Regions from separate parts of the Streptomyces sp. NPDC102283 genome, predicted to be linked through region 2. Evidence: riboswitches for the same ligand, from Rfam matches in the RefSeq annotation. Region 2 holds a riboswitch; the other holds the start of a gene.

Region 1 (19,759 bases), on a different contig from region 2:
GCGCCCGGGGGTCGGCGTCCGGGTCGAGGAGGGCGGACAGCACCTGGAGGGGCGTCAGGCTGATCGACCCGGAGCCCAGGGTCACGACCCCCAGGGCGGCGACCACGACGGCCAGGGCGGCGCAGACGAGCACGGCGCGCCGGTCGACGCGCAGCGCCACCCCGCCGCGCCGCAGGGTCCAGGTGGCCCGGCCGGAGTCGACCTTGCCGGGCGGTCGGTCCGGGCCCCGTGTCCGTAGGGTCCCGGTGGTCGGCGGCGCGGTCCCGGCCGGCTGCGACGCGTTGCGGGTGCTCACAGGGTGCTCACCTTCCGCCGCCGGACGAGGGCGACGAGGACGGGGGCGCCGACCAGCGCCGTGACGAGGCCGACCCGCAGTTCCCCGGAGGGCAGCACCACACGGCCGATGATGTCGGCGGCCAGCAGGAAGGCGGGGGCGACGATGACGGTGACCGGCAGGATCCAGCGCTGGTCGGGCCCCACGAACCAGCGCACGATGTGCGGGACCATGAGCCCGACGAACGAGATCGGACCGGCGATGGCGACCGCGGTTCCGGCCAGCAGCGTGACGGCCAGGATCACCGAGACCCTGGTCACCGCCAGACGCGTACCCAGGGAGCGGGCGATGTCGTCGCCGAGTGCGAGGGCGTTGAGCGATCCCGCGCTGAGCAGTCCGAGCAGGAGGCCGGAGCCGATGAGCGGCAGGGCGACCGGCAGGATGTCGAGCGACCGCCCGCCGATGGAGCCGACGCCCCAGAAGCGCATGACGTCGAAGGTGGTCGTGCTCTTGAGCGCCATGGCGCTGGTGAATCCGCCGCACACGGCGGTGAAAGCGACGCCCGCCAGGGTGAGTTTGACGGGTGTGCCGCGATCCGCCCCGATCGAACCGAGGGCGTAGACGAGAACGGTGAGCCCGAACGCCCCGCCCAGGGCGAACCAGATGAACTGTCCGGCGGCCGTGTATCCGAGTACGGCGACCGCGAACGTCACCGCGAGGCTCGCGCCCGCGTTGACGCCGAGGATGCCGGGGTCGGCCAGGGGGTTGCGGGTGAACGCCTGGATCAGCGCGCCGCTGAGGCCGAGAGCCGCGCCGGTGACCAGCCCGATGACGGTACGTGGGACCCGTAGTTCGCGCACCATGACGTGTTCGTCGGAGTCGTCGAAGTGGAGCAGCGCGTCCCCTACGGTGCCGGGCGCGATGGCGCGCGCCCCGATCATCACGCTGAGGACGGCGACGACGAGGAGCAGGGCGGCGGCGGTGAGCAGGATCAGCAACCGGTGCCGGTGGCGGCGGGCGGGGCCCGCGTCGTCGCGCGGGCCCGGCGCGGTGCGCTCGGCGGCGGCGGTGAGGTCACCCGTGGGCGGGGCGGTCGTCATGGTTGTCCTTGGGGAGGGGGCGTCACCTGGGCGGAGCGGCGGACGGAGGTCAGGAGCCCGCGCCGGTGTTGCCCCTGCCCGCCACGGCGTCGGCGAGCATGGGCACGTAACGGTCGATCGCCCACGGGATGGAGAGCACCGAGGGTCCGCTGGTGGCCATGCCCATGGTCGCGTCCTGGACGAAGGTGTACCTGCGCTCCGCGATCGGCTTCCAGCGGGTGAAGAGCGGGTCCTTCAGCGTGTGCTCGACCTCGTCGGCCCCGTTGGCCCAGGCGACGAAGATGTCGGCGTCGATGGTGTCGAGCTTCTCCAGGCTGATGCCGCCGTACCAGTTGGTGCCCTTGACGGTGGAGGCGATCCTCTTCATCGAGGGGGTGTTCTCGAAGCCCATCTCGGTGAGGAGGCGGACCCGGGCGTCGTAGTCGACGTAGAGGCCGACGTCGGTGGAGCCGGGGGCGAGGGCCAGTCCGTAGGCGAACGTGGTGCCCTTGAACCCCGGGTTGTCCTTCGCCACCGCGGCCAGCTGCCCCTGGACGTCGGTGACGAGGTTCTCGGCCTTGCCGCTCTCGCCCAGCGCCGTGCCGATGGTCCGGGTCATCTCCTGCCAGGTTCCGCCGTCCCACGGCTTCTCGAGGTAGGGGAGGGTGGGGGCGATCTGGGAGAGCCGCTCGTAGTCGACGTCGGTGATGCCGGAGTACAGGCCGACGATGAGATCGGGTTCCAGCGCGAGGATCTGCTCGAAGTCGATCTCGCCCGCGTCGCCGTAGTTGAGGGTCTCGGGCAGCGGGCCCCCGAGCTTCTCGACCGTGCTGCGGAACCAAGGGGTGTAGCCCTGCTTGTCGCCGCCCCACTGCTTGTCCACGCCGACGGGGACGGTGCCGAGGGCGGCGACCACGTCCAGGGACATCCAGCTGACCGCCACGACGCGCTTCGGCTTCTGCTCGATCGTCGTGTTTCCGTGACCGTGCTCGATGGTCACGGGGAACGCGGCCGACTTCGCCCCGGACTTCGCCTCCGGGGCGTTGGAGCCGGACGTGGTGCCACCGCAGCCCGCCAGGACGACGACCGCGGCGACCGCAACCGTCAGCGCGCGGACCAGGGCGCCCGGCCCGCGTCGGGCCGGGATGAATATCGACATGTCTCTCCTTGGTTCCGAGGTAAGGCAACCCTCACCTGGAGAGACATTAGGAAGGCTGGAGTCGCTGAGGGGTCGTGTACCGGCCAGGGTGTGTCGTGAATCGGCCATCTGGCGGGCGGGCCTCCGCCCGCGGCGTCGCGGTGGGAGGGGGTGGCGGGCGGTCGGGGGTCAGCGGGCGGCCGGCGCCGGAGCGGCCTGCTCGCGCAGGTACTCCGTCGGGCTGGCGCCGGTGACCCGGCGGAAGGCCGCGCAGAACGCGCTGGTGGTGGCGTAACCGCTGCGGTGTGCCACGAGGTTGACCGGGTGCCCCTGGGCGAGCAGGGCCGTGGCGGCGGACATGCGGACCAGTGAGCGCCACCGGGCGAACGGCATGCCGACGTCGCGGCTGAACGTCCGGGTGACGGTGCGTACGCTCAGCGCGTGCCTGGCCGCCCAGCCCTCCACGGAGAGGTCGCTCTCCGGATCGCGCATGACGTCGTCCGCCAGCACCTGGATCCGCCGGTCCTCCGGCACGGGCACCTCGATCGCGGGAAGGGTGTCCTCCTCCAGCATCTCGATGACGACGCGCTGCGTCCGCAGCCGGAGGTCGTCGGGCATCGCGGTCGCGTCGAGGTGCAGCAGCATCTCCTGGAGCGCACGGCTCACCCGCATCGGGCGGGCGGCGGACCACCCCGGCGGGACGGCCCGTCGTGCCACGTAGGTGTAGCAGCTGATGCCGCCCGCCTCGTGGGAGGCCGCGTGCGGGGTGCCGGGTGGAAGCCAGGCGCCCTGCCCCGGGAGCAGCCGGCGCACGGTGTTCCGGGTGCGCAGGGTGATCGAGCCGGTGTGCGGCCAGACCAGCAGGGCGTCGGTGTGCGTGTGCACGCCCGAGGTCACCGGCCGTGTCGGTTCGGAGTCGTCGAACACCGCGGTGGTGAGCAGATACGGCTCGGCCACCTCGGCCCCGCCGGCCGGGGGTTCGGCCCAGGCCGTCGAGGCCGTCGAGGTGGCCTCGACGTGCGGGTGGCGGGAGGCGGCGATCGGCATGAAGTTAGGTTACCCTAACTATCCCGGGCGGCCGCTGGGCGGCGATGGAGGCGGCCACGGTCATCGCGGACGATGTGCGGCCGGCCGGCCGGCCGGCCGGTGGGGGGCGGGGCGCGGGTTCAGGACAGCCTCGGCCAGGGTGTCGACGGCGGGCCGTAGGCCGCCACCAACGCGTTATGGACGGCTTGTCGCCCCGCCTGCCGGAACGCGCGGGGGTGGGAGTCCACTTCGTGCACCTTGATCGACCGAAGGACGACCGCGACCGCCACCGTGGTGCCGGGGTTCAGCGTCGCGAGCTCCTCCAACTCCTCGCGTACGCCGGAGCCGAAGGCCTCCCGCAGCTCGGCGACCCGGGTGTCCGGCCAGCCCGGCACCGTGCACGTGTCCGCCGTCTCGAACTCCACTCCCTCCTCCCAGGGTTCGAAATCCGCCACCGCCACGGCGAGGGAGGACGGGCAGCCGCCCTGGCGCGCGTACACGGCCTTGACCGCGGACAGGGGGCGGGGAGGGAAGGTCCTGGGCTCGGTGGTCATGCGCGCCACCGTACCGACGCCCCGGCGGCCTCCCCACGGAATATCCGCGGGGAGGCCGCCCGCTCAGGCGTCCCGGCGCAGCTCCAGGGCGCAGCACTTCACGCTGCCGCCCGCCTTGAGGAGTTCCGAGAGGTCCACGCCGACCGGGCGGAACCCGCGCTCGCACAGCCGGCCGGCCAGATCCGTCGCGTTCTGCGGCAACACCACGTTGTACCCGTCCGACGTCGCGTTCAGCCCGAACGCGGCCGCGACGGCTGCGGAGGCGAGGAGGGCGTCCGGAAACAGCCGCCGCATCACGGCCGGACTGCCGGGGGAGAAGGCCGCCGGGCCCTTTGCGGGTGGAGTGTCGACTGGCGCCCTTGCGTCGGACCGCGCCCATGTCCCACCCATGTCCGCCCATGATCGACCCCGCGTCCGGCCCATCTCCGACCCGCGTCCGACCCGAGCCCGGTCCGGGGGCCGATGGTGCCCGCCGCGCCCCGGCGCTACATTCCTGCGGACGGCGGGGCCCCCGGCGGCGAGGCCCTCGCGGGCGTACGGCTCCGAGGGATTCCGCGCCGGCCCGGCCCCTTCGCCCCCGCTCTCCCCCCGAACCTCCGACGGACGGACTGCCCATGCTCTGTACGCGGCTGACGAACGCGCGCATCCTCACGATGAACCCCCACCACCCCGTCGCCCACGACCTGGGCATCTGGCGGGGCCGGGTCGTCGGTGTGGACGAGGCCGTGGCCTCCCTGCCCGCCCGCGAGGTCCTCGACCTGGGCGGCGCCACCGTGCTGCCCGGCTTCATCGACAGCCATGTCCACCTGGCCTGGGCCGGGTTGAAAGCCGGTACGCCGAGCGTCGCCCCGTGCGAGCGGGTCGAGGACATCCTCGCCGTCGTGGACGCGGCGGCCCGGCGGCCGGCCCCGTCCGGCGCCTGGGTGGATGTCGCCGGGTACGACCAACGGGCCCTGGGGCGGCACCTGACCGCCGCCGAACTGGACCGGGTCAGCCACGGCCGCAAGGTCTTCCTGATGCACGACTCCGGGCACGCGTGTGTCGTCAACACCGCCGTGCTGGAGCTGCTGCCGGACGGGACGCCGCACGAGAACGGCTTCCTCGCCGAAAGCGCCATGACCGCCGCCCGTCGACTGCGGCTGCCCTACTCCCAGGAAGAGCTGGCCGACGCGATCGAGCTGGCCGCCCGCGCCAGCCTCGACGAAGGGATCACGGCCTGCGCCGAGGCGGGCGTCGGCGGCGGCCTCCTCGGCCACAGCCCCGTCGAACTGGGCGCCTACCAACTGCTCCGGGACCGCGGCCGACTGCCCCTGCGGGTCCAGCTCATGGCATCCGGCGACACCCTGCGCCCCCGTGCCACCCATGCCGACGACGGGTTCCCCCGGGCCCTGGACCTCGGCGTGCGCACCGGATTCGGCGACGAATGGCTGTCCCTGGGAGCGCTGAAGATCTACACCGACGGCGGGATGATGGCGCGCACGGCGGCGCTCACCTCCCCGTACGAGGGCACGACCGACAACGTCGGGCGCTTCCAGGACGACCCCGACCGCCTTGCCGACCTCATCGTCGACGGGCACCTGGCGGGCTGGCAGCTCGCCGTCCACGCCATCGGTGACCGCGCCGCCGACCTCGCCCTGGACGCCCTGGAGCGGGCCCAGAAGCTGCGCCCCCGCCCGGACGCGCGTCACCGTATCGAACACGCCGGGCTGATCCGCCCCGACCAGCTGCCCCGGTTCGCCGGGCTCGGCGTGAGCGCTGTGGTCCAGCCCAGCTTCCTGCGCCACTTCGGCGACGACTACGCGACGGTGATGGGGGAGGAGAGGGAGGGCTGGATGTACCGGGGCCGGGCCTTCCTGGATCACGGGGTCGCCCTCGTCGGCAGCTCGGACCGCCCCGTCGCGGACGGTTCACCGCTGCGGGCGATCCAGTTCATGGTCGAACGCGCCTCCGTGTCGGGCCGCCTCGTCGGCCCGGACGAGGCCGTCACCGTCGACGAGGCGCTGCGGGCCTACACGGTCGCCGGAGCCCACGCCTGTCGCTGGGAGGGGTCGGCGGGCGCCCTCTCGGCGGGCATGCGCGCCGACCTGGTGGTGCTGGGCGAGGACCCGCACCGCGTGGACCCCTCGCGGATCGGGGACATCGAGATCGTCGGGACCTTCGTGGACGGCAGGGACGCCCGCGCCGCGAGGTGACGCTACGCTCGATGCCATGCGTGCGGAGAGGGTGGAGAAGGCGGAGGGCGGGCCGGTCGCCGAGTGGGTGGCTCTCGTGTCGTACGAGAACCTGCCGGGCGGTCCGCGGCCCCCGTCGGCCCTCCGCGCCTGACTGCGGGACCGTGGCATCGACTGGATGCCCTTCGCCGGGAGTCTCGTCCGCTTCGACCTCCTCTGCGGCGTCGGCGCGGACGGGCACTGGCGCGGTCGGTATGTCGTCCATGTCCGCGCGGACGCGTTGCGCGTCCTGGGCCTGCACCCCGACCAGCCCACCGCTGTGATCACCGGCCCCTCTCCGCCCCGCTGGTGGCATGCCGCCGCCGAGCGCAACGCCGGGCGCGGCCTCGGAGGCTGACGGCCACTCCGTCCGCTCCCTCTCCCAACCGCGTTCACGCGGAGCCTCTTTGAAGGTCGTGGACCGGTCGGCCCGCGCCCTGCCGAAGCCCGGTGGCCGTCGGGCGGCAGGCGGGAGGCAGAACAATACATGGACCTTTTCGTGTTATTTAGGGTGAATGGGGACATCGGCCCGTAGGTTGGGGAGAAACGCCACCCGCGTGGCGTCCCATATCCCCGACCCGCAACCGGCCCGGTGCCGGGCGGCCGCCGTTCCACCGGCCGCCCGGCACCGGCGCCGCAGGTCATGAACGAGGAAAGGCAGGGCAGGTGAACGTGCTGGGGATCATCGCCTCCGGTGTGGCCGCGCTGTTCATCACGGTCGCACTCGCCAAGGTCGCCCGCCGTGCGGCGCTCCGCCCCCACGCCCCGGACGGACGTGCTCCACGGGCCGAAGCGCTGCGCGGGGCAGGCGGTGCGTCGGTCGTGCTCGGCGTCGGCGCGGCGGCCTGCGGGGCTCTGTGGCTCGGCGCCGCGGATGACTCCGCGGGCTCCGTCGCGGGGCTGCTCGCCGGTGCCGGGATCGCCGCCGCGCTCGGTCTCGTCCATGACGTGAAGCCGTTTCCGGCCGTGATCCGCCTCCCCGTTCAGACGGCCGCCGCGATCCTCGTCGTCTGCCTCGCCGGACTGTCACCGGCGGCGGGCACCCTGGCCGTGCTCTGGATCGTCCTCGTCACCAACGCTTTCGCCCTGCTCGACCACGTCGACGGACTGCTGACCACCGTCGGCCTGGTCACCGCCGCCGGGCTGCTCGCGTGCGCCGCCCTCGGTGGAGACTCCGCCCTCGCCCTGCTTCCCGCGACCCTGGTGGCGGGACTGGCCGGCTTCCTGCTCCACAACTGGCACCCCGCCCGCCTCCGGCTCGGCGCGTCCGGTGCGCAGTTCATCGGATTCGCGCTGGCCGCCTCCGGCGCGCTGATCCAGGCGGCCGCCCTGCCGGGCCGCGCCGCGTGGGCCGCGCTGCCGGTCCTGGCGACGGTGGCCCTCGCCGACACCGCCCTGGTCCTGATCTCCCGCCGCCGCGCCGCGCGTTCCCCGCTGCGCGACGCGGACGACCACATCGCGCACCGCCTGCGCCGGGTCCGCGTCACCGTGCCGGGCGCGGCGGTCCTCCTCGCCCTGTGGGCGGCTGTGCCCGTCACCACCGCGACCCTGGTGTACGCGGACCTGCTGCATCCCGCGTTCCTCCTCCTGCCGCTCGCCGGGACCGTGGCCGCCGTGTTCGCCCTGCTGAGGATCCCGGGGTACGCCCCGCCCCGTACCGCCGCCCGGCGCGCCACGGCGCCCGCCACCGGCGCCGCGATCCCCTCCGCCGCGTTCACGCCGGGTGTCACGGGGCAGGCTCCGGGGAAGGGCGCGGCCTCCGCCTCCGCCGGGACCGCCGCGAGGCACCCCACGGTGCCGCCCCCGCCCAGCGGCCGGTCCGCCGCGGTCGCCGCCGAGCGAAGCTGACACCGCCCGGCCCGTGATCACCCCCGCAGCCGGCCGAGCGTCGCGCGGGCCGCGGTGCGCGCGTACGGGGCGAGCATCAGACAAGGCGCCCACGGCCAGGTGTGCCGCAGGCAGTACACCCACCACGGGCGGAGCGGCAGCTCCTGTACCGAGGTCGCGCGGCGCAGAGCCTCCCGGACGCCGATCCCGGGCTCCCGGGATCCGGGAACGCCCGGCCCGCCCACGCACTCACCGGCGTGACCCGGCGCGACGAACGCGCTCACTCCGGCCCGCCGCGCACGGCAGCCGTGGTCGTAGTCGGCCATCCGGTGGCGGAAGACCTTGTCGGGGTCCCCGACGAGGTCGTACACGGCGCGGGGCACCAGGACCACGCGCCCGTCGTACGTGTCGCAGGGCTCGGGCCGGTGCTCGCCGGGCTCGACGAGCGCCAAGGACCGGCCCCGCCGGCCGGAGTACACCGTGTCCCCGTACGCGTTCCGCACCGCACCCACGACGACGGCCCCGGGCCCGGCCACCCCGGCCGTGCGCAACAGGGTCGCGAGGGCGTCCGGGAGCAGTTGGACCCCGTCGTCGAGCCAGAGCTGATGCGTCCACGCATGGGTCGGCCCGCCGGGCGCGCCGCCGAGCGGACCGCCGCCCCCGCCGCCGCTCCGGCTGTTGCGGCTCGCGACGCGCAGCGCCTGGTTGCGGGAGACGTCCGCGCCCACCGACATGACCTCCACCGCCGGATGCCGCAGCCGGACCGCTTCCGGCGTACCGTCGGTGCTGCCGGTGTCCACGAGATGCACGCCCAGCGTCGTCCCGGCGGGGAGCCCGCGCTGTTCCTCCAGGGCGCGCAGCGCGGACAGGGTGCGCGCGCGGCGGTCGTGACTCGTCATCAGCACGGCCAGGTGAACGGAGTGCACAGCGGGCTCCTCAGCTCCTCAGTCTCATCATTCATACATAAAAGACGATATTCCGCATAGGCTGGGCGGGTGAGCGCCGAACCGTCCGCGAACCCGCTCGGGCCGGCGTGGGGATCCATGTCCCCGCGCCGGTCCGGCCGTCTCGTGCCGGTGCTCGCCTTCCTGCTGGCCGTCCTGTGCGTGGCGACGGTCGCCCTGGCCGCGACCGTCCGGTCCACGGTCGCCTCGCCCGGCTTCTACCAGGCGGTGCTGGACGAGGAGTCGGCCTACGACCGCCTCTACAGCGAGGTGCTCGTCGACCCGGAGACCTCTCCCGTCACCCGCGACCTGCTCGCCCACCTGCCCGTGCCCGAGGCGCTGGTGACGTCGAACATCAAGGTCGTGCTGCCGCCCGCCACGGTCCGGGCCCTCACCGACCAGCAGATCGAGGCGGTGACCGGCTATCTGCGCGGTGACCGCGAGGAGCTCCGGCTGACCGTCGACCTGGCCCCGGTGCTGGAGAACCTCGCCGATCTCGCACGCGTCTACTTCGGCGACCTGGTGGCCAGTATCCAGGGCCGCGAGCAGCCGGACTTCGAACGCTTCACCGCCGACCTCGCCACGGCGCTCGACGCGCTCAAGGAGGGCCGCGCCCCGAACCTGCCCACGCTGCCGCTCACCGAGGACCAGGCCGACCGCGCCGCCGACGTCCTCCTCGCGGCGGTCCCGGAGCGGGAGCGGCCGGCGCTGCGCCCCGAGATCGAGGTGGCCCTGGGGGAGGGAGACGTGTCGACCGCCCTTGCTGCCACCGCGGCCGCCGCGCTCTCCGACGGCTCACGGACCGCCGCCGCCGACCTTCGTACGGCCCTCCAGGACGGTACGTGGGACCTCACCGACACCCTGACCACCGCCGGGACGGACCTCGCGGCCCTGGAGCGGGCCCGTGAGGCCATCGGCCTCCTGACCCTGGTGCAGGCCCTCGCCCTCGCCCTCGCACTGGCCGCCCTCACGACGCTCTGGTTCACCGGTCCCGCCGCCCCGGCCCGCCGGCTGATGCGCCTGGGACAGGCGCTCGCCTGCGCGGGCGTCCTGACCGCCGCGGCCGTGCTCCTGGCCCGGCCGGTCACCGGAGGACACCTCCTCACCACACCGTCCTCCTGGGCCCCGAGCGTCACCTCGCTCATCGACGACCTCCAGCGCAACGCCGTGGACCAGGCGGTCGCCACCGGGCTGAGCGCCGCCCTCACGGCCCTCCTCGGCGGAGTACTCCTCACGGGGGTGGGCTGGGCGCTGCTGGTGCGCCCGGGCCGGATGCCGACCCCGACAGCGCTGCGGACGACCGCTGGGGGCGTGGCCTGTGCCGCACTGGCCGGCGTACTGCTCGTGCCGCCCGTGTTCGGCCCGTCCGCACCCCGCCAGTGCCTGGGCAGCAGCCGCCTGTGCGAACTGCGCTACGACGAAGCCGCCTACCTCACCTCGCACAACGCCATGTCCACCACCGCGGACCGGTTCATCGGCCCCCTCCAGGACCCCGACATCACCACCCAACTCAACACGGGCGTCCGGGCCCTCCAGCTGGACACATACCGCTGGGAACGCCCGCAGGACATCGCCGCGCGCCTCGACTCACCGGAATTCACCCCCGAGCAACGGCGCCTGATCTCCGGTGCCATCGACCGGGCCAACCCGCCGCGCGAGGGACTCTGGCTCTGCCACGGGGTCTGCCGCGCCGGGGCCGTCGAGCTGGTCCCGACCCTGGAGGACATCGGCGACTGGCTGCGCGCCCACCCCACCGAGATCGTGACGCTCATCGTCCAGGACGACGTCAGCCCCGAGGACACCGAGAAGGCGTTCCGCGCCGCCGGCCTGGAGGACCTCCTGCACACCCCCTCGGCGGACCCGGACGCCCCGTGGCCCACCCTGGAGGAGATGATCGACAGCGGTCGGCGCCTGGTGGTGTTCGCCGAGAAGGCCGACGGTCCGGCGCCCTGGTACCGCAACTTCTACCGGTACGCAATGGAGACCCCGTTCGCCTTCCGGAGCCCGTCCGAGATGACGTGCGCGCCCCACCGGGGCGGCACCGGGAAACAGCTCTTCCTGCTCAATCACTTCATCACGAACGCGGGCGGCAGCCGCCTGGACGCCGGTCGCGTCAACGCCCGCGACTGGGTCCTGGAGCGGACCCGGGCCTGCGAGGCGGAACGCGGCAGTCCGGTCACCTTCATCGCCGTCGACTACACGACGGTCGGCGACGCGCTCGGCGCGGTGGACGAGCTGAACTTCACCCGGACAGAGCGCGACTGACGAGACGTCACCGACGCGGCGGATCTCTGTCCGACGTGCCCGCCGTCCGAAACCCCGGGGGAACCACGAGGGGAGCGTGAGAGGCTACCTTCCCAGCGGCTCCCCACCGTGCGGACGGAGCCGGACCACTGCCGACAGATCGGGAAGACAGCGCCCATGACGCCTCCGAGCGACCCAGCACCGCACGGTGCTCCCGCCGCCGTTCCCGCCCCCGGCGACGGGCGCCGACAGCAGGGCGCGGGCCGTCTGCTGGCCGTGAGCGACCTGCACGCCGCGGTGACCGACAACCGCGCCATCGTGGAGTCCCTGCATCCGACGTCCGACGCGGACTGGCTGATCGTCGCCGGCGATGTGGCGGAGACGCCCGAGGACATCCGGTGGACGCTCGGACTCCTCGCGGAGCGCTTCGCCCACGTGATCTGGACCCCCGGCAACCACGAGTTGTGGACGCTGCCCAAGGACCCGGTCCAACTGCGCGGCCAGGCCCGCTACGACCACCTCGTCGAGCTGTGCCGGGACCTCGGAGTGACGACTCCGGAAGACCCGTTCCCGCTCTGGCCGGGCCCGGACGGACCGGTGGCGATCGCGCCGCTCTTCCTCCTGTACGACTACACCTTCCGCGCCCCGGGAACGCATACGAAGGAGGAGTCGCTGGCCGTCGCGCACGAGTCCGGCATCGTCTGCAACGACGAATACCTCCTGCACCCGGACCCCTATCCGACGCGGGACGACTGGTGCCGCGCGCGGGTCGCCACGACCGGACGCCGGCTCGCGGAGCACGACACCGGGATACCTCTCGTCCTCGCCGGGCACTGGCCGCTGGTCCGGGAACCCACGTCGGTGATGTGGTACCCGGAGTTCGCCCAGTGGTGCGGCACCGAACTGACCGCCGACTGGCACCGCCGCTTCAACGTCACCGCCGTCGTCTACGGACACCTGCACATTCCCCGTACGACCTGGTACGACGGGGTGCGCTTCGAGGAGGTCTCCATCGGCTACCCCAGGGAGTGGCGTGAGAGAGGGCACCCGCGCGGCCTGCTGCGGCAGATCCTCCCCTACGAGGGCGAACCCGCCCCACCGGCCCGCACCGACGCCGAACCGTCCGCACGACGGCGCACCCCCGGAGGCTCCTCATGATCGAGCGGCTGCTGCCCGCCGACATCTCCTGCGCTGCCACCCGCGCGGAGACCGTCCCCGACGAAACCCTCTTCCCGGAGGAGGAGGCACTGATCGCCAAGAGCGTGGCCAAACGCAGGAACGATTTCGCGACGGCCCGCGCCTGCGCCCGGCGCGCCATGGCCCAACTCGGCCTGCCGCCCGTCGCCGTGCTCCACGGTCACCGGGGGCGACCGCTGTGGCCCGAGGGGATCGTCGGCAGCCTCACCCACTGCGACGGGTACCGGGCGGCCGCGCTGGCCCGTGCGACGGACGTGCTGTCGTTGGGCATCGACGCGGAACCGCACGCCCCGCTCCCCACCGGCGTGAGGGAGTTGGTGACCCTGCCCGCGGAACGCGAGCGGATCGGTCCGCCCGCACCGGAAGGCACGGGCGAGATCCACTGGGACCGTGTCCTGTTCAGCGCCAAGGAAAGTGTCTTCAAGACCTGGTACCCGGTCACAGGAGTCGAACTCGACTTCATCCAGGCAGATCTGACGTTCCGTCGAGTCGACGATCCGAGGGGCGGCGAGGGGCTTAAGGGCGGGTCGGCCGCCGAGGGCACGTTCGCCGCGCGTCTGCTTCTCACGGACCCGGCCCTGCCGACGACTCTGCACGGGCACTGGCGGATCGAGGACGGCATCGTCGCCACGGCGGTGCTGGTCCGGCCCGACTGGCGGGTGATCGCCGGAGTGTGACGTGCAATCAGCCGGTGCGCGGTGCGCGGTGCGCGGTGCGCGGTGCGCGGTGCGCGGTGCGCGGTGCGCGGTGCGCGGTGCGCGGTGCGCGGGAGCGTTCGGCGGGGCGGCCGGGGAGCGCGTTGCGTGTGAGGTCCGGCGGGTCGTGCGAGGGCTGCGCGGTGGCGTTCGGCAGGCGCTGGGGGCTGTAGGGGGTGGTGCAGGGAGTCCAGCCGGCCGGGGGCGTTGACGGTGGCGCGGTGACTTTCAGCCGGCCGGGGGAGCGGTCAGCGGGCGGCCCAGTGCCACGTTCCACCGGCCCGCCCGCCCGCTGAGTCCGGTGAGCGTCAGCGGGGCGACGTCCAGTCGCCAGAACGCCTCCAGCGGCAGCCGCAGGCCATGGACGACCACCGCCCGTACGACGGCGGCCTCGGCCACGGCCAGAAAGCCCGCGCCGGGTGCGTCCGGCCCGCCGAGGGAATCCAGCCACCCTCCGATCCTTTCGACCAGATCCCGCAGCGACTCGCCGCCGTGCGGAGCCGCCGAAGGATCGCCGAGCCAGGCGGTCAGCTGAGCGGGTTCGGCGGCCGCCACATCGTCGAGGCGGCGGCCGGACCACCGCGCCAGGTCCCAGCCGGTCAGGGCCGGTTCGGTCCGCGCCGTCAGGCCGAGCGCCTCGGCGGTCCCGCGGCACCGCTCGGAGGGGCCGCTGAGCGCGATTCCGGCCGCGGGCGCCGCGCCGGCCGCCGCCAGCGCCCGCTCCCGGCCGGACCGGTCCAGGGGGGCGTCGCCGTCGAAGCGGGCCTCCCGCAGTGCGGCGTTCATCGCCGGTGAGATCAACGTCACCCGAACTGTCATGTCCCTGCCTTCACTTTCCCATCAGGGGCCCCAGGACCCTGTCGTCCCATGGAATCCGCGCTTCGCCACCCCGCAGATTGGACCATGGCGGTGCCTGCGCGCAGGCGGTATGGTCACGTCGACCATGACGAGGGTGCGACGGAAGTCCGGTGGGAATCCGGCACGGTCGCGCCACTGTGAACCCGCGCCCGCGGGGAAGTCAGACCCGGCACCTTCGTCCGAGGCACCACGACAGGGACGCGTGTTCCCACAGGAGGTTCTGCCATGGCACAGTCCGCCGTTCCGGCGCCAGGGGCATCCACGGTCGCCCCGATCTCGGCGAAGGCCATTGCCCCGTGGGCGGTCTTCTTCGGCATCCTCATGCTCGTCCTGCTGTACTTCGTCGGCGCCGAACAGGGCGCCACCGCGCTCATCTCGGGCGAAGGCGTCCACGAATGGGTTCACGACGGCCGTCACCTGCTCGGCTTCCCCTGCCACTGAGGCACCTGAGCAACCAGGTAATCAGCGGACACGGGAAGCAAGAGGAATCAGGAAAATATCGTGAACTCCACATCTGTCAGAGCTCTGCTCGTGCGCGGCATGCTCGCGGGCCTGATCGCGGGCGCGTTCGCGCTCGCCGTGGCCTACTTCCTGGGCGAGTCCCAGGTGGACGCGGCCATCGCCCTCGAAGAGGCGCACAGCCACGACCACGGCGGTGGCGAGGAGTTGGTCAGCCGCACCACGCAGGCCACCGGCGGACTCGCCACCGGTGTTCTGGTGTTCGGCGTCGCGGTCGGCGGGATCGCCGCCCTCGTGTTCTGCTACGCGCTGGGCCGCATCGGCGACTTCGGCCCCCGGGCCACGGCGGCGCTGATCGCGGGTGCCGCCCTGCTCACGGTCTACGTCGTGCCGTTCCTCAAATACCCGGCGAACCCGCCCGCCGTCGGCAACCCCGACACCATCGGTGAGCGCACCGCCCTGTTCTTCCTGATGGTCGCCCTCAGCGTGCTGCTGGCCGTCGCCGCCGTCATCATCGGCAGACGGCTCGCTCCACGCCTGGGCAACTGGAACGCGACCGTCGCAGCAGTCGCCGGCTTCGTCCTGCTGATCGGCCTCGCCTACGCCTTCCTGCCCTCCTTCGACGAAGTGGGCAAGGACTTCCCGGCCGGCCTGCTGTGGGAGTTCCGGCTCTCCACGCTCGCGGTGCAGGCGACGCTGTGGACCGTGTTCGGCGTCGTCTTCGGCCACCTCACCGAACGGTTGCTGGCGCCCGCCGCCCTTGCCTCGACGCACCGCACCGCGAGCGCGGTGAACTGAGCCGGATCGTCCTTGCGTGTGCGTACGCACACGCAGGCGCGCACGCACACGAAGGAGCCCGCCGGGCGTGGCCCCGGCGGGCTCCCTCGCGTCCGGACAGCCGCCGAGGCGGGTGGCGATCGGCGGGTAGCAAGGTTCACAGCGCTGCTACGGCGGGGACCTGAGCCAGGGGGCAGCGGGCGGGGAACAGAGGTCTTCATGGCGCGGGGGAGGAGGCGTCGTGGTCGCGCAGGCCGTCCTCGGTGCGGCGTGCCGCGTTGCCGACGATGCGTTCGAGGCCCTGCTGCACGTCGTGTTCCGTGCTCCCGTGCGGTGCGTACGCGGAGACCGTGAGCACGAGGTCGCCGTTCCACAGGAGGAGGGTGCGGCCGGGTCGGCCCCGGTCGTCGGCCGGTATCGCGTAGGCCGCGTCGTGGACCTTCTCGGGCCCGCGCCCGTGAGCGCGGTCGAGGTCCTCCTTGACGCGGTACGCGTGGCCGGCGGCCTCGGGGTCCTCGTACACCGAGGCCCTGGTGCTGAGCTTCCAGAACGTGCCGTCGGGAGCCTTCAGGTCCGCGAGGCAGCCGGTCTGCCGGTAGAGCGGCCGTGCCCCGTTCTCGCCGAGGTCCTCCCGGGCGTCGGAGGAGGCGGAGTCGGTGGTGCTGCCGAGGGTGAAGCCCTCGGCGGGCGCCGCGCCCGTGAGGAGATCGCACGGTCTGCTGGTCCAGCTGTGGACTCCCGGCGGGCGAGCGGCCTGCTCCGCCGCCTCTCCGCTCTTTCCCTCATCGCCGCCGGAGCAGCCGGCCGAAACCGCCACCGCCAGCCCGATGAGCGCGGCCGACCGCGCCCGGCGTAACGCCGCACTCCTGGATCCGTGCATCTCCCACCCCTTCGTCCTGGAGATCCCATTGTCCGATGCCGGTATCGGCGGGTAAAGGAGACCGGGCCCGCACCGAGGGGTGCGGGCCCGGCCGCTCACACGGGGCGGCTCAGGAGAGGGCGCCTCCGGGGCCGAAGTCGCCGCTGAGGGCGGCGGCCATCCGCAGATGCGGAGCCGCGTCGGCGGTCCGCCCCTGGCGCTCCAGCGTCCGGCCCAGCATCAGGCGCGCGTAGCTCTCCACCGGGTCGAGCTCCAGAACGGCCCGGAGCTCCTTCTCCGCCCTACCCAGCCGGGCGGAGTGGTAGTAGGAGCGGGCCAGCAGCAGCCTCGGGGCGACCTGCCTCGGCTCCTCCTCGACGAGTCCGCCCAGGATCCGCGCGGCCGTCAGGTACTCCTTGGCCTCGAAGAACATCTGCGCCCGGTCCCACCGGTCGGCGGCGGTGCCGAACTCGTAGTAGGTCTCGGTCTCGCTCACGTGTCCTCCTTCGTGTGGTGCGGGCCGGTTCCGGGCCGCCCCGCCGTACGTTCAGCCATGACAACATCGCACAATGGTTGAACATTCCACTAAAACTTTGGCGTGGGACCCGGTGCCGCACGCCCCTACGGGAATAGGTTGAGCGCCATGAGCAATCTCGATCGCCAGGCCACGCCCTCCGTCTGCGGAGGGCGCGGCTTCGTCGTCGCCGAACCCGTCCGTGAGCTTCTCGCCCCCCGCCGCGTCCAGCTCGGCGAGAGCACCGAGGTCCGCCGCCTGCTGCCCAACCTCGGCAGGCGCATGGTCGGCGCCTGGGCCTTCGTGGACCACTACGGCCCCGACGACATCACCGACGAGCCCGGAATGCAGGTCCCGCCCCATCCCCACATGGGCCTCCAGACCGTCAGCTGGCTCCACGACGGGGAGGTTCTCCACCGGGACAGCCTCGGCAGCCTGCAGACGGTACGCCCCCGCGAACTGGGCCTGATGACCTCGGGGCGAGCCATCAGCCACTCGGAGGAGAGCCCGAAGGAACACGCCCGGCTCCTGCACGGGGCGCAGCTCTGGGTGGCCCTTCCGGAAGCGCACCGCACCATCGAGCCGCACTTCCAGCACCACACGGACCTGCCCCTCGTCACCGCCCCCGGCGTGTCCGCCACCGTCATCATGGGCGAACTGGACGGTGCGGCCTCGCCCGGCACCGCGTACACCCCGATCGTCGGCGCCGACGTGGCCCTGGCCGGTGGCGCCGAGGCCCGCCTGCCCCTGGACCCCGACTTCGAGTACGCGGTCCTGTCCATGTCGGGCGAGGCCGAGGTCGACGGCGTCCCCGTGCTGCCCGGCTCGATGCTCTACCTCGGCTGCGGCCGCACCGAACTGCCCCTGCGCGCCGTCTCCGACGCCGGCCTGATGCTCCTGGGCGGCGAGCCTTTCGAGGAGGAACTCGTCATGTTCTGGAACTGGATCGGACGTTCCCACGAGGAGATCGCCCAGGCCCGTGACGACTGGATGAACGGCACCCGTTTCGGTGAGGTGAAGGGCTACGACGGCCCTCCGATTCCGGCCCCCGAGCTGCCTCCGGTGCCGCTGAAGGCGCGGGGGAGGGTGCGCTGAGCCGGGTTCACCGCCCGAACTGCCCTCAGGCCGGCCGTGCACCCGGTCAGCGCGACGGCCACCAGGAGAATGAGGACCCCGCGCAGGCCGACCCTTCGCCCCGGTGCCCGGGAGAGCCGAGTGGGCAAGGCGGCTATCGGTGAGGACGAGTTCGCAGGGGGCGAGGAGGCCGCCGCCCTTGTCGCTCCCGCCCCCACCACCGCCGGGGATGACGCCGTCCGGGCGCTGGGTGAGGTGCCGCCGCACGTAGCCGGCGACCATGCAGGCGCCGTTCTCCGCCCTACGGCGTGACGGCGTGACGGCGGTCGCGGGACGGCGCCGGCCGCCATAGATCTCATGGCCCACCTCTCCGTACGCCAAAAGGATGCGAGAGGTGCTTCCCTCGCCCAGCTATCGCCCGAGCCGGGTAGAGGTGACAGGGACAGAGCAGGCCGTACGACCCCCCGGAAAGAGAACGGCCATGACAGAACATGACCACGCCCGGGCTCCGCATCCCGGCCGACGCGCCCTGGTACGAGGCGCCGCGGGCCTGGTGGGAGCCGGAGGCCTGGCCGCAACGGTGTCGGTCAGCCCCGCTTCCAGCATCTCGACGAGCGCTTCCGGCGATGGCCGGGTGCCGTTCCACGGTGCACATCAGGCAGGCATCCTCACCCGGCAGCAGCCGTTCGGCGGTTTCGTCGCGTTCGACGTGCTCGCGCGCGACCGGACAGAATTGGCGGCCCTCTTCAAAAAGCTCACCACGCGGTGCCGCACCCTGACAGCGGGTGTCACACCGAAAGACCCGGACGTAGCGGCGGTGCGCGGCCCGCAGGACCGGCTGACCATCACCGTCGGCGTGGGCGCGTCGCTGTTCGACAGGCGGTACGGACTGGAAGGAGTGCGGCCACCCGGACTCGTGGACATGCCGGAGTTCCCCGGGGACCGGTTGGACTCCGAACACAGTCACGGTGACCTCTCCCTGCAGATCTGCGCCCAGCATCCCGACGCCGTCCTCCACGTCGTACGCGATCTGGCCCGGGAAACCGCGGGGCTGCTGCGAACGCGGTGGCGGGCCGACGGCTTCCTGAACCCACCGCGACCCGAGGGCGCTCCGCGGTCATTCATCGGCTTCAAGGACGGCACGGCGCACCCCGACACCACATCGAAGCGAGAGATGGACCGGCTTGTCTGGGTCGGCCACGAGGGACCGGCCTGGGCGCGCGGCGGCAGCTACCAGGTCCTGCGCACCGTGAGGTTCCACGCGGAGGAGTGGGACCGGGTCCCGACGGCCGAGCAGGAGCAGATCTTCGGCCGGCGCAAAGCCACCGGTGCACCGCTCGACGGGCGCAAGGAAAGCGACCTGCCCGACTACGGGCGGGACCCAGAAGGCCGAATCACGCCGCTGGACTCCCATATCCGCCGGGCCAATCCGCGTACCCAAGGAAGCGAGAGCTCGGTCCTGCTGCGCCGAAGCTACAACATGGACCGAGGTCTCGCGCCCGACGGAACGCTCGACGTAGGGCTGCTCTTCTGCTGCTACCAGCGGGACTTGGCCAGGCAGTTCGCGACGGTGCAGAAACGGCTGGAGGGCGAGCGGTTCGCCGACTTCAGCATTACCACGGGCGGCGGCTACTTTCTCGTACTGCCGGGAGTGGCCGACGACTCGGACTTCTACGCCTCCGCACTGCTCGGCCAGGGAGGGGCCCGTAAATGATCTTCGAACGCCTCCGGGCGGCGCGTCTCAGCTCAGCGATATCCGTATCAGCTCCACCGCCGCGGTTCGTCCGCGCACCTGGCGAGCCGGACAGGCGGTCCTTTCTCAGCTCGCGGCGCTTCCGCTTCCGTCACCGCCGGAACGGCACAGCCTCCGGAAGTGATCTTCCCGCAAATCTCCACCGCCGACACCATGCGCTTCCTCTCCCGGCCGGAGGCATGCGAAGTCGCAAGCGAAGAAGTCCGTCCGAGCTTGGCTGTCCACCCGCCGCGTGCAGTGGTCCGAAGCCGGAGTGTCGGTGCCCGGTGGTACCTGT
Region 2 (8,555 bases):
CAGCTGCTGCCGCACCCGGTGCGCGACCAGCAGCAGGTCGCCGGAGTCGATCCGTACGGCGCCCAGCTCGGGCCCCGCGATCTCGACGGCCGCCCGGACCGCCTCGGTCACGTCGTACGTGTCGACCAGCAGTGTCGTGCCCCGGCCCAGCGAGTCCACCTGCGCCCGGAACGCGTCGCGCTCGGTGTCGTGCAGCAGGGTGAAGGCGTGCGCGCTCGTGCCGACGGTCGGCATCGCCCAGCGGAAGCCCGCCGCCAGGTCGGAGGTGGCGTCGAAGCCGCCGACGTACGCGGCGCGGGCCGAGGCGACCGCGGACAGCTCGTGGGTGCGGCGCGCGCCCATCTCGATCAGCCGGCGGCCCCCGGCGGCGGCCGACATCCGCGAGGCGGCGGCGGCGATGGCGGAGTCGTGGTTGAGGATGGAGAGGATCACCGTCTCCAGCAGCACGCACTCGGCGAAGGAGCCCTCCACCCGCAGGATCGGGGAGCCGGGGAAGTAGACCTCGCCCTCCGGGTAGCCCCAGATATCGCCGCTGAAGCGGTAGTCGGCCAGCCATTCGAGGGTGGGCTCGTCGACGATCCCCTGCTGCCGCAGGAAGCCGATCATCTCGTCGTCGAAGTGGAAGTTCTCCACCGCGTCCAGCACCCGGCCGGTGCCCGCGACGACTCCGTAGCGCCGCCCCTCGGGCAGTCGGCGGGTGAACGCTTCGAAGACCGAGTGCCGGTCGGCGGTGCCGGCCTTGAGGGCCGCCTGCACCATGGTCAGCTCGTACTGGTCGGTGAAGAGCGCGGTCGACGGAACGCCGACCCGTCGCCCGAGGTCCGCTGAGTTCATGGCTGGGATGCTACCCCCTATTCGTCAAAGTGACGAGATGTGGGGTCCGTTTGTGCACGGGACCCGCCCGGGTGGCAGCATGGGACAGGTGAGCGTTGCTACCCCGCTAGAGATCGAACGTCCCGATTCGGCCGAGGAGACCTTCGTGGTCCCCGAGCCGGACGTCCCGTGGGTGACGCTCGTCCACAATGACCCGGTCAACCTCATGAGCTACGTGACCTATGTCTTCCAGGCCTACTTCGGCTACCCGAAGGACAAGGCCCGCCGGCTCATGATGGACGTGCACCACAAGGGCCGCGCCGTCGTCTCCAGCGGGAGCCGCGAGGAGATGGAACGCGACGTCCAGGCCATGCACGGATACGGGCTGTGGGCCACCCTCACCCAGGACCGCGACTGACCCCTTCAGGGCTCGGCCCGCCCCTCGCCCCGCCCTCACCCGCCCCGTTCGACCCACCATCGGAGAATCCATGGCCGGCCATTTCGAGGCCACCCCAGGCGGCGGCGCGGCCGTCGCGCTCGACGAGGTCGAGATCTCCATCCTGCGCTCCCTCGTCGTCCAGCTGCTCGAACTGATCGGCCCGGGCGAGACGCCCGCCGACGGCGAGGACCCGCTCGCCGCCCTCTTCGCCGAGGGCCCCAGCAAGCCGCCGTCCGACCCGGCGCTCGCCCGGCTCTTCCCCGACGCCTACGGCGGCCCCGACCGGCCCGCCGAGGGCGGAAAGCCTGAGGAGGAGCTGCGCGAGCTGTCCTCCGAGTTCCGCCGCTTCACCGAGAACGACCTGCGCTCGGGCAAGCGCGAGGACGCCGTCGCCGTCGTCCGCACCCTGGACGCGCTCTCGCCCACCGGGGAGGGCGGCGCCGTCCTCACCCTCACCGGCGACGAGTGCCGCAGCTGGCTGCGCTCCCTCAACGACCTGCGCCTGACCATCGGCACCCGGCTGGAGGTCTCCGACGAGGACGAGGGCCAGGAGGGCTCGCTCTACCGGCTCCCCGACGCCGATCCGCGCAAGCCCATGGTGATGGCCTACCTCTGGCTCGGCGCACTCCAGGAAACGCTCGTCGAAACGCTCATGCCGTAATGCCGTAATGCCGTAATGCGGTAAGGCCGTGAACGCGGAGGGCGCCCGCCCGTCACACCGGGGCGGGCACCCTCCGTTCGCTCAACGGACGCTCAGATCCGCATAACGATCGCACCAAGTGATCCGGCCTTTTCGTGCCGGACGGAACCCCTTGCCCGCTTTTTCCTGTGTCGTGCGCCACAGAATGTCCCACGGTGTCCGGTGGCGGCCGTGATAAATCTTCACGACCGCCCGGGGACGCCACCCCTGTTCCCGGGGGCGCCACGAACCGGCCGAACGCCGGCGGCACTCCATCCATATCCGGGGGGATCAGGACCTGATCCGCGGCTTTGTGAGGCGCGGATCGGCGTGGAGAAAGGCGCACCACCATGACATCGGCACAGGTCGACGAGGGACACATCGACAAGGGTCGGCCCGGCGGCGACGCCGGGGACTCCGGGACCGGTGGCGAGGGATACCAGCGCGGTCTGGGCGCTCGTCAGATTCAGATGATCGCCATCGGCGGAGCCATCGGCACCGGGCTCTTCCTCGGCGCGGGCAAAGCCATCGACCGGGCCGGACCCAGCCTCATCCTGGCCTACGTCGTCGCGGGCCTGGTCATCTTCTTCATCATGCGGGCCCTGGGCGAACTCCTCATGTACCGCCCGGTCTCCGGCTCCTTCTCGGAGTACGCCCGGGAATTCCTCGGCCCGTTCTTCGGATTCGTGACCGGCTGGACCTACTGGCTCTTCTGGGTCGTCACCGGAATCACCGAAGTCACCGCCGCCGCCACCTATATGACGTACTGGTGGAACATTCCGCAGTGGCTCTCGGCCCTGGTGTTCACCGTCATTCTGTACGGCGCCAACCTGATCTCCGTGAAGCTCTTCGGTGAGCTGGAGTTCTGGTTCTCCATGGTCAAGGTCACCGCGATCATCGGTATGATCCTGATCTGCGCGGGCGTGCTCACCGTCGGATTCTCCGACGCCGGCGACACCGCCACCGTCGCCAACCTCTGGAACGACGGCGGCTTCTTCCCCAACGGCATCACCGGCACGCTCATGACGCTCCAGATCGTCATGTTCGCCTTCCTCGCGGTCGAACTCGTCGGCGTCACCGCCGGGGAGTCCAAGGACCCCAAGACCGTGCTGCCCAAGGCCATCAACACCGTGCCGTGGCGCATCGCCGTCTTCTACGTCGGCGCGCTGATCATGATCCTCTCGGTCGTGCCGTGGTCCACCTTCGAGCCCGACGCCTCCCCGTTCGTGAAGGCCTTCGAGGAGATGGGGCTCGGCGTCGGCGCCGCCATCGTCAACTTCGTCGTCCTCACCGCCGCGCTCTCCTCCTGCAACTCCGGCATGTACTCCACCGGCCGCATGCTCCGCGACCTCGCCCTCAACGGCCAGGGCCCCCGCGCCTTCACCAAGCTGACGAAGAACGGCCTGCCGCTGGTGGGCACCACCTTCTCCGCCGCCCTGATGCTCGTCGGCGTGTGGATCAACTACCAGTGGCCCGGCAAGGCGTTCACCTACGTCGTCTCCTTCGCGACCATCTCCGGCATGTGGGCCTGGATCATGATCCTGATCAGCCAGATCCGCTACCGCCGCGCGGCCGACGCCGGTCTGCTCCCGCAGTCCTCGTTCAAGGCCCCCGGAGCCCCGTACACGAGCTGGTTCGCGCTCCTGTTCATCGGCCTGGTCATCGTGATGATGGCGATCGACGAGGACACCAGGGTCTCGCTCTACTGCGCACCGCTGTGGGCGCTCCTCCTCTTCGTCTCCTACCGGGTGATCCAGTCGCGCACCGCGGAGAAGAGGAACACCGCCGACACCCACTGACCCGAGGGCGGGCCCCACACCGCCCTCCTCCCGGACCGCCCCGGCCGCCCCAACGGCCGACGCGTCCAGCATGCGGCCCCCGCGTACCACTTACTGGTACGCGGGGGCCGCCTGCATATCCTGGCGCCATGCTGACCATCACCCAGGCGCTCCACGACCAGATCGTCGCCCACTCCCGCGCCGACCACCCCGACGAGGCGTGCGGAGTGGTCGCGGGCCCGGCCGGGACGGACCGCCCCGAGCGCTTCATCCCGATGCTCAACGCCGCCCGCTCGCCCACGTTCTACGAGTTCGACTCGGCCGACCTCCTCAAGCTCTACCGCGAGATGGACGACCGCGACGAGGAGCCCGTGATCGTCTACCACTCGCACACGGCGACCGAGGCCTACCCCTCCCGCACCGACGTCACCTACGCCAACGAACCCGGCGCCCACTACGTCCTGGTCTCCACCGCCGACACCGACGACGCCGGACCCTTCCAGTTCCGCTCGTACCGCATCGTGGACGGCGAGATCACCGAGGAAGACGTGCGGGTCGTCGAGGCGTACTGACCCACCAGGGACCCACCAGGAACCCACCCGGGTGCCCCCGCAGGGCCCCCGTGCGGGTCTGGCACACTGCCCCCAGACCCATCAAGGCAGCAGGAACCAGGAAGCCGGTGCGAATCCGGCACGGTCCCGCCACTGTGACCGGGCCCCCTCCCACGCGGACGGACTCCTCAAGAGGACGACGACGCACCGGAGGGCGGCCCGGAAGTCAGGAACTGGCCCGCCGCCTTCTCGCATCGACCAGGGGACGCGGAAATCCCCCGGAGAGGCCTCGCCATGTCCCGGCGCACCCCCGCGCTCATAGCCGCCGCCGTGCTGCTCCCGCTCGCCCTCACCGCCTGCTCCACCCCGGACGGCGACGCCGCCACCGGGGAGAAGGCCGCGGCGAAGAGCGACGGCTTCCCGTACACCGTGAAGAACTGCGGTGTCACCACCACGTTCGACGCCCCGCCGAAGCGCGTCGTCACCATGAACCAGCACGTCACCGAGATCATGCTGGAACTGGGCCTGAAGAAGTCCCTCGTCGGCACCGCCTTCCTCGACGACCAGGTCCTGCCGAAGTACGCGGAGGACTACGCGTCCGTCCCGGTCATCGCCAAGGAGTACCCCTCCTACGAGCAGGTCCTCGCCGCCGACCCCGACTTCGTCTACGGCGGCTACAGCAGCGCCTTCACCGCCGCCGACGGCCGCGGCCGCGAGGCGCTGAGGAAGTCCGGCATCGAGACCCGGCTCAACACCGAGAGCTGCACCAAGGGCGACCAGCCCATGGACACCCTCTACGAGGAGATCCGCGAGGTCGGCCGCACCTTCGGCGTCCCCGACCGCGCCGAGGCCTGGATCAAGCAGGCCAAGGCCGACAACGCCGCCACCGCGAAGAAGCTCGCCGACCTGAAGCCCGTCTCCGTCTTCGTCTACGACAGCGGTGACAAGACCGCCTTCACCGCGGGCGGTGAGGGCATCGGCAACGAACTGATCGAACGGGCCGGCGGCACCAACGTCTTCGCCGACCTCGACAAGCCCTTCGGCGACGCCTCCTGGGAGAACGTCGTCGACCGCAAGCCCGAGGTCATCGTGATCTACGACTACGGCGCGACCACCGTCGAACAGAAGAAGAAGCGCCTCCTCACCGACCCGGCCCTCGCCGACGTCCCCGCCATCAAGAACGAGCGCTTCGCGGTCATGCCGCTCTCCGACGCCGTCCTCGGCGTCCGCGTCCCCGCCGCCGTCGACAAGCTCGCCGCCCAGCTCCACCCGGGGGCCACCACCCCGTGAGCTGCCGCACCCCCGCACCGCGGCGGCTGCTCCGCTACACCCTGGTGCTCGGCGCCCTCGCCGCGCTCCTCGCCGCCGCCGTGCTCGCCGCACTCGCCCTCGGCTCCGTCCGCATCCCGCCCGGCCAGGTCCTCGACATCCTGACCGGGCGGGCCGAGGCGAGCCCCTTCCGCACGATCGTCCTGGACGTCCGGCTGCCCCGGGTGCTGCTCGGCATCGTCGTCGGCGCCGGACTCGCCGTCATCGGCACCGTCCTCCAGGCCCTCGTACGCAACCAGCTCGCCGACCCGTTCCTCCTCGGCGTCTCCTCCGGAGCCTCCACCGGCGCCGTCCTCGTGATCGTCCTCGGCATCGGCGCGACCCTCGCCACCACCGTCACCATCCCCGCCGCCGCCTTCGCCGGCGCGCTGCTCTCGCTGCTGCTCGTCTACACCCTGGCGCGCGGCGGAGGCGGCCTCACCACCAACCGGCTCGTCCTCGCCGGAGTCGCCGTCTCCTACGTCCTCTCCGCCCTGACCAGCCTGATCCTGGTCACCTCCGCCCGCGCCGACCACCTCCAGGAAGTCCTCTACTGGACCCTCGGCGGCCTCGGCGCGGCCCGCTGGGACATGCTCGCGCTCCCCACCGTCACCCTGGTCGTCGGCACCGCCGTCCTCCTCACCCTGGCCCGCCCGCTCGACCTGCTCCTGGTGGGGGAGGAGGGCGCGACCGTCCTCGGCCTCGACACCGCCCGCTTCCGGGCCGCCGTCTTCGTCCTCGCCTCCCTGATGACCGGGGCGCTCGTCGCCTACAGCGGGGCGATCGGCTTCGTCGGGCTGATGGTCCCGCACATGGCCCGGATGGCCGTCGGCGCCGCGCACCGCGCCCTGCTCCCGGTCGTCGCCCTCGGCGGGGCGGTGTTCCTGGTCCTCGCCGACCTGGCCGCCCGGACGCTCGCCGCCCCGCAGGACATCCCGGTCGGCGTCCTCACCGCGCTGACCGGCGGCCCGTTCTTCCTCTGGATGCTCCGCCGCCGCCCCGAAGGAGCGCCCGCATGAAGACACCACCCGTCGAGGGAGCCCGCCCGTGACCACCCTGCGCACCGAGGGCCTCTCGTACGGCGTCGGCGAGGGCCGCCACCTCGTCGACTCCGTCGACCTCACCGCCGCCGACGGCGAGACCGTCGGCCTCGTCGGCCCCAACGGCAGCGGCAAGACCACCCTCCTGCGCTGCGTCTACGGCACCCTGCGCCCCACCCACGGCCGTGTCCTCCTCGACGGCGACGACCTCGCCGCCCTCCCCGTGAAGGCCCGCGCCCAGCGCATCGCCACCGTCCCGCAGGACGGCCACGCCGGCTTCGAGCTCACCGTCGGCCAGGTCGTCGCGATGGGCCGCGCCCCGCACAAGCGGTTCTGGGAGGCGGACACCGCCGCCGACACCGCCCTGGTCACCGAGGCCCTCGCCCGGGTCGGCATCGCCGCCCTCGAACCCCGTACGTTCGCCTCCCTCTCCGGCGGTGAACGCCAGCGCGCCCTGGTCGCCCGCGCCCTGGTCCAGCAGCCGTCGCTCGTCGTCCTGGACGAGCCGACCAACCACCTGGACATCCGCTACCAGCTGGAGATCCTCTCCCTGGTCCGCGACCTCGGCACCACCAACCTCCTTGCCCTGCACGACCTCAACCTCGCCGCGTACTACTGCGACCGCCTCTACGTCCTCAAGGACGGCGGGGTCGTCGCCTCCGGCACTCCGGAAGAGGTCCTCACGGCCGAACTGCTGGGCGAGGTGTACGGCGTCGCCGCCGAGGTCAGCACCCACCCGAAGACCGGCGCACCCACGGTCGTCTACCTGCCGGAAGGGCTCACCCGCCCCGCGATGTCCACATAACGGTCGCTCACCATCCACCATCTGATACGACACTCGGGTTTCCGCACCGGGAATCGATACGATGCCCGCATGGTTCCCCATGACGTGAGCAACAGGACGCCGGGCACGCTGCTCGTAGCGCGGCTGCACGTCGACCTGTGCAGGCTCGCCAGCGCGATCTGTCCCGCCCGCAGCCTGCCCGTGAGCCGCCCGGCCTGAGCCGCGGTCCGCGCGCCCACCCACACGCACCACCCCCTGCGCGGGGGCAGAAACGCGCGCCCCACGCCACCTCCACGCTTTCGACAGGAGCCCACGCCATGGCCATCGAGGTCCGCATCCCGACCATCCTCCGCACCTACACCGACGGCGCGAAGGCCGTCGAAGGCAACGGGGACACCCTCGCCGACCTCTTCGCCGACCTGGAGAGCCGCCACACCGGCATCCGTGAGCGCATTGTCGACGGCGAACAGCTCCGCCGCTTCGTGAACGTCTACCTCAACGACGAGGACGTCCGCTTCCTCGACGGCATCTCCACCAAGCTCAGCGACGGCGACAACGTCACGATCCTCCCGGCCGTCGCCGGCGGCATGCGCTGATGCGGTACGACTCCCCGCTGGCAGCCGTGGGCAACACACCTCTGGTGCGTCTGCCCCGGCTGTCCCCGTCCGAGGACGTACGGATCTGGGCCAAGCTGGAGGACCGCAACCCCACCGGCTCGATCAAGGACCGCCCCGCGCTCCACATGGTCGAACAGGCGGAGAAGGACGGCCGCCTGACACCCGGCTGCACCATCCTGGAGCCCACCAGCGGCAACACCGGCATCTCGCTCGCCATGGCGGCCAGGCTCAAGGGCTACCGGATCGTCTGCGTCATGCCGGAGAACACCTCCCAGGAGCGGCGCGACCTGCTCGCCATGTGGGGCGCCGAGATCATCTCCTCCCCGGCCGCGGGCGGCTCCAACACCGCCGTCCGCGTCGCGAAGGAGCTGTCGGCCGAGCACCCGGACTGGGTGATGCTCTACCAGTACGGCAACCCGGACAACGCGGGCGCCCACTACGCCACCACCGGACCCGAGATCCTCACCGACCTCCCGTCCATCACCCACTTCGTCGCGGGCCTCGGCACCACCGGCACCCTCATGGGCGTCGGCCGCTACCTCCGTG

The links. Region 2 has a riboswitch for cobalamin ahead of ACIRJT_RS14150 (ABC transporter substrate-binding protein). Riboswitches for the same ligand answer to the same signal wherever they lie in the genome.
Region 1: it holds a riboswitch for cobalamin, as region 2 does, so the genes downstream of both, ACIRJT_RS05630 (CbtB-domain containing protein) here and ACIRJT_RS14150 (ABC transporter substrate-binding protein) in region 2, are expected to answer to the same signal.

The regions. Positions count from the first base shown of each region.
Region 1 covers NZ_JBIWLQ010000002.1:270,116-289,874, reverse strand. The annotation lists gene ACIRJT_RS05700 (FecCD family ABC transporter permease) at 1-175, opposite strand, end outside; gene ACIRJT_RS05695 (FecCD family ABC transporter permease) at 292-1,374, opposite strand; gene ACIRJT_RS05690 (iron-siderophore ABC transporter substrate-binding protein) at 1,424-2,512, opposite strand; gene ACIRJT_RS05685 (helix-turn-helix domain-containing protein) at 2,681-3,538, opposite strand; gene ACIRJT_RS05680 (hypothetical protein) at 3,658-4,071, opposite strand; partial or broken gene ACIRJT_RS05675 (amidinotransferase) at 4,135-4,398, opposite strand; gene ACIRJT_RS05670 (amidohydrolase) at 4,686-6,263, shown strand; gene ACIRJT_RS05665 (hypothetical protein) at 6,421-6,639, shown strand; gene ACIRJT_RS05660 (MraY family glycosyltransferase) at 6,948-8,129, shown strand; gene ACIRJT_RS05655 (glycosyltransferase family 2 protein) at 8,147-9,034, opposite strand; gene ACIRJT_RS05650 (PI-PLC domain-containing protein) at 9,104-11,317, shown strand; gene ACIRJT_RS05645 (metallophosphoesterase family protein) at 11,474-12,454, shown strand; gene ACIRJT_RS05640 (4'-phosphopantetheinyl transferase) at 12,451-13,170, shown strand; gene ACIRJT_RS05635 (histidine phosphatase family protein) at 13,417-14,007, opposite strand; adenosylcobalamin (AdoCbl) riboswitch at 14,134-14,226, shown strand; gene ACIRJT_RS05630 (CbtB-domain containing protein) at 14,272-14,487, shown strand; gene ACIRJT_RS05625 (CbtA family protein) at 14,548-15,303, shown strand; gene ACIRJT_RS05620 (hypothetical protein) at 15,500-16,162, opposite strand; gene ACIRJT_RS05615 (tetratricopeptide repeat protein) at 16,272-16,637, opposite strand; gene ACIRJT_RS05610 (pirin family protein) at 16,785-17,750, shown strand; gene ACIRJT_RS05605 (Dyp-type peroxidase) at 18,211-19,443, shown strand.
Region 2 covers NZ_JBIWLQ010000006.1:128,998-137,552, forward strand. The annotation lists gene ACIRJT_RS14125 (nicotinate phosphoribosyltransferase) at 1-834, opposite strand, end outside; gene clpS (ATP-dependent Clp protease adapter ClpS) at 914-1,231, shown strand; gene ACIRJT_RS14135 (DUF2017 domain-containing protein) at 1,302-1,913, shown strand; gene ACIRJT_RS14140 (amino acid permease) at 2,282-3,730, shown strand; gene ACIRJT_RS14145 (Mov34/MPN/PAD-1 family protein) at 3,859-4,281, shown strand; cobalamin riboswitch at 4,319-4,517, shown strand; gene ACIRJT_RS14150 (ABC transporter substrate-binding protein) at 4,555-5,550, shown strand; gene ACIRJT_RS14155 (FecCD family ABC transporter permease) at 5,547-6,587, shown strand; gene ACIRJT_RS14160 (ABC transporter ATP-binding protein) at 6,616-7,413, shown strand; gene ACIRJT_RS14165 (putative leader peptide) at 7,483-7,611, shown strand; gene ACIRJT_RS14170 (MoaD/ThiS family protein) at 7,710-7,988, shown strand; gene ACIRJT_RS14175 (cysteine synthase) at 7,988-8,555, shown strand, end outside.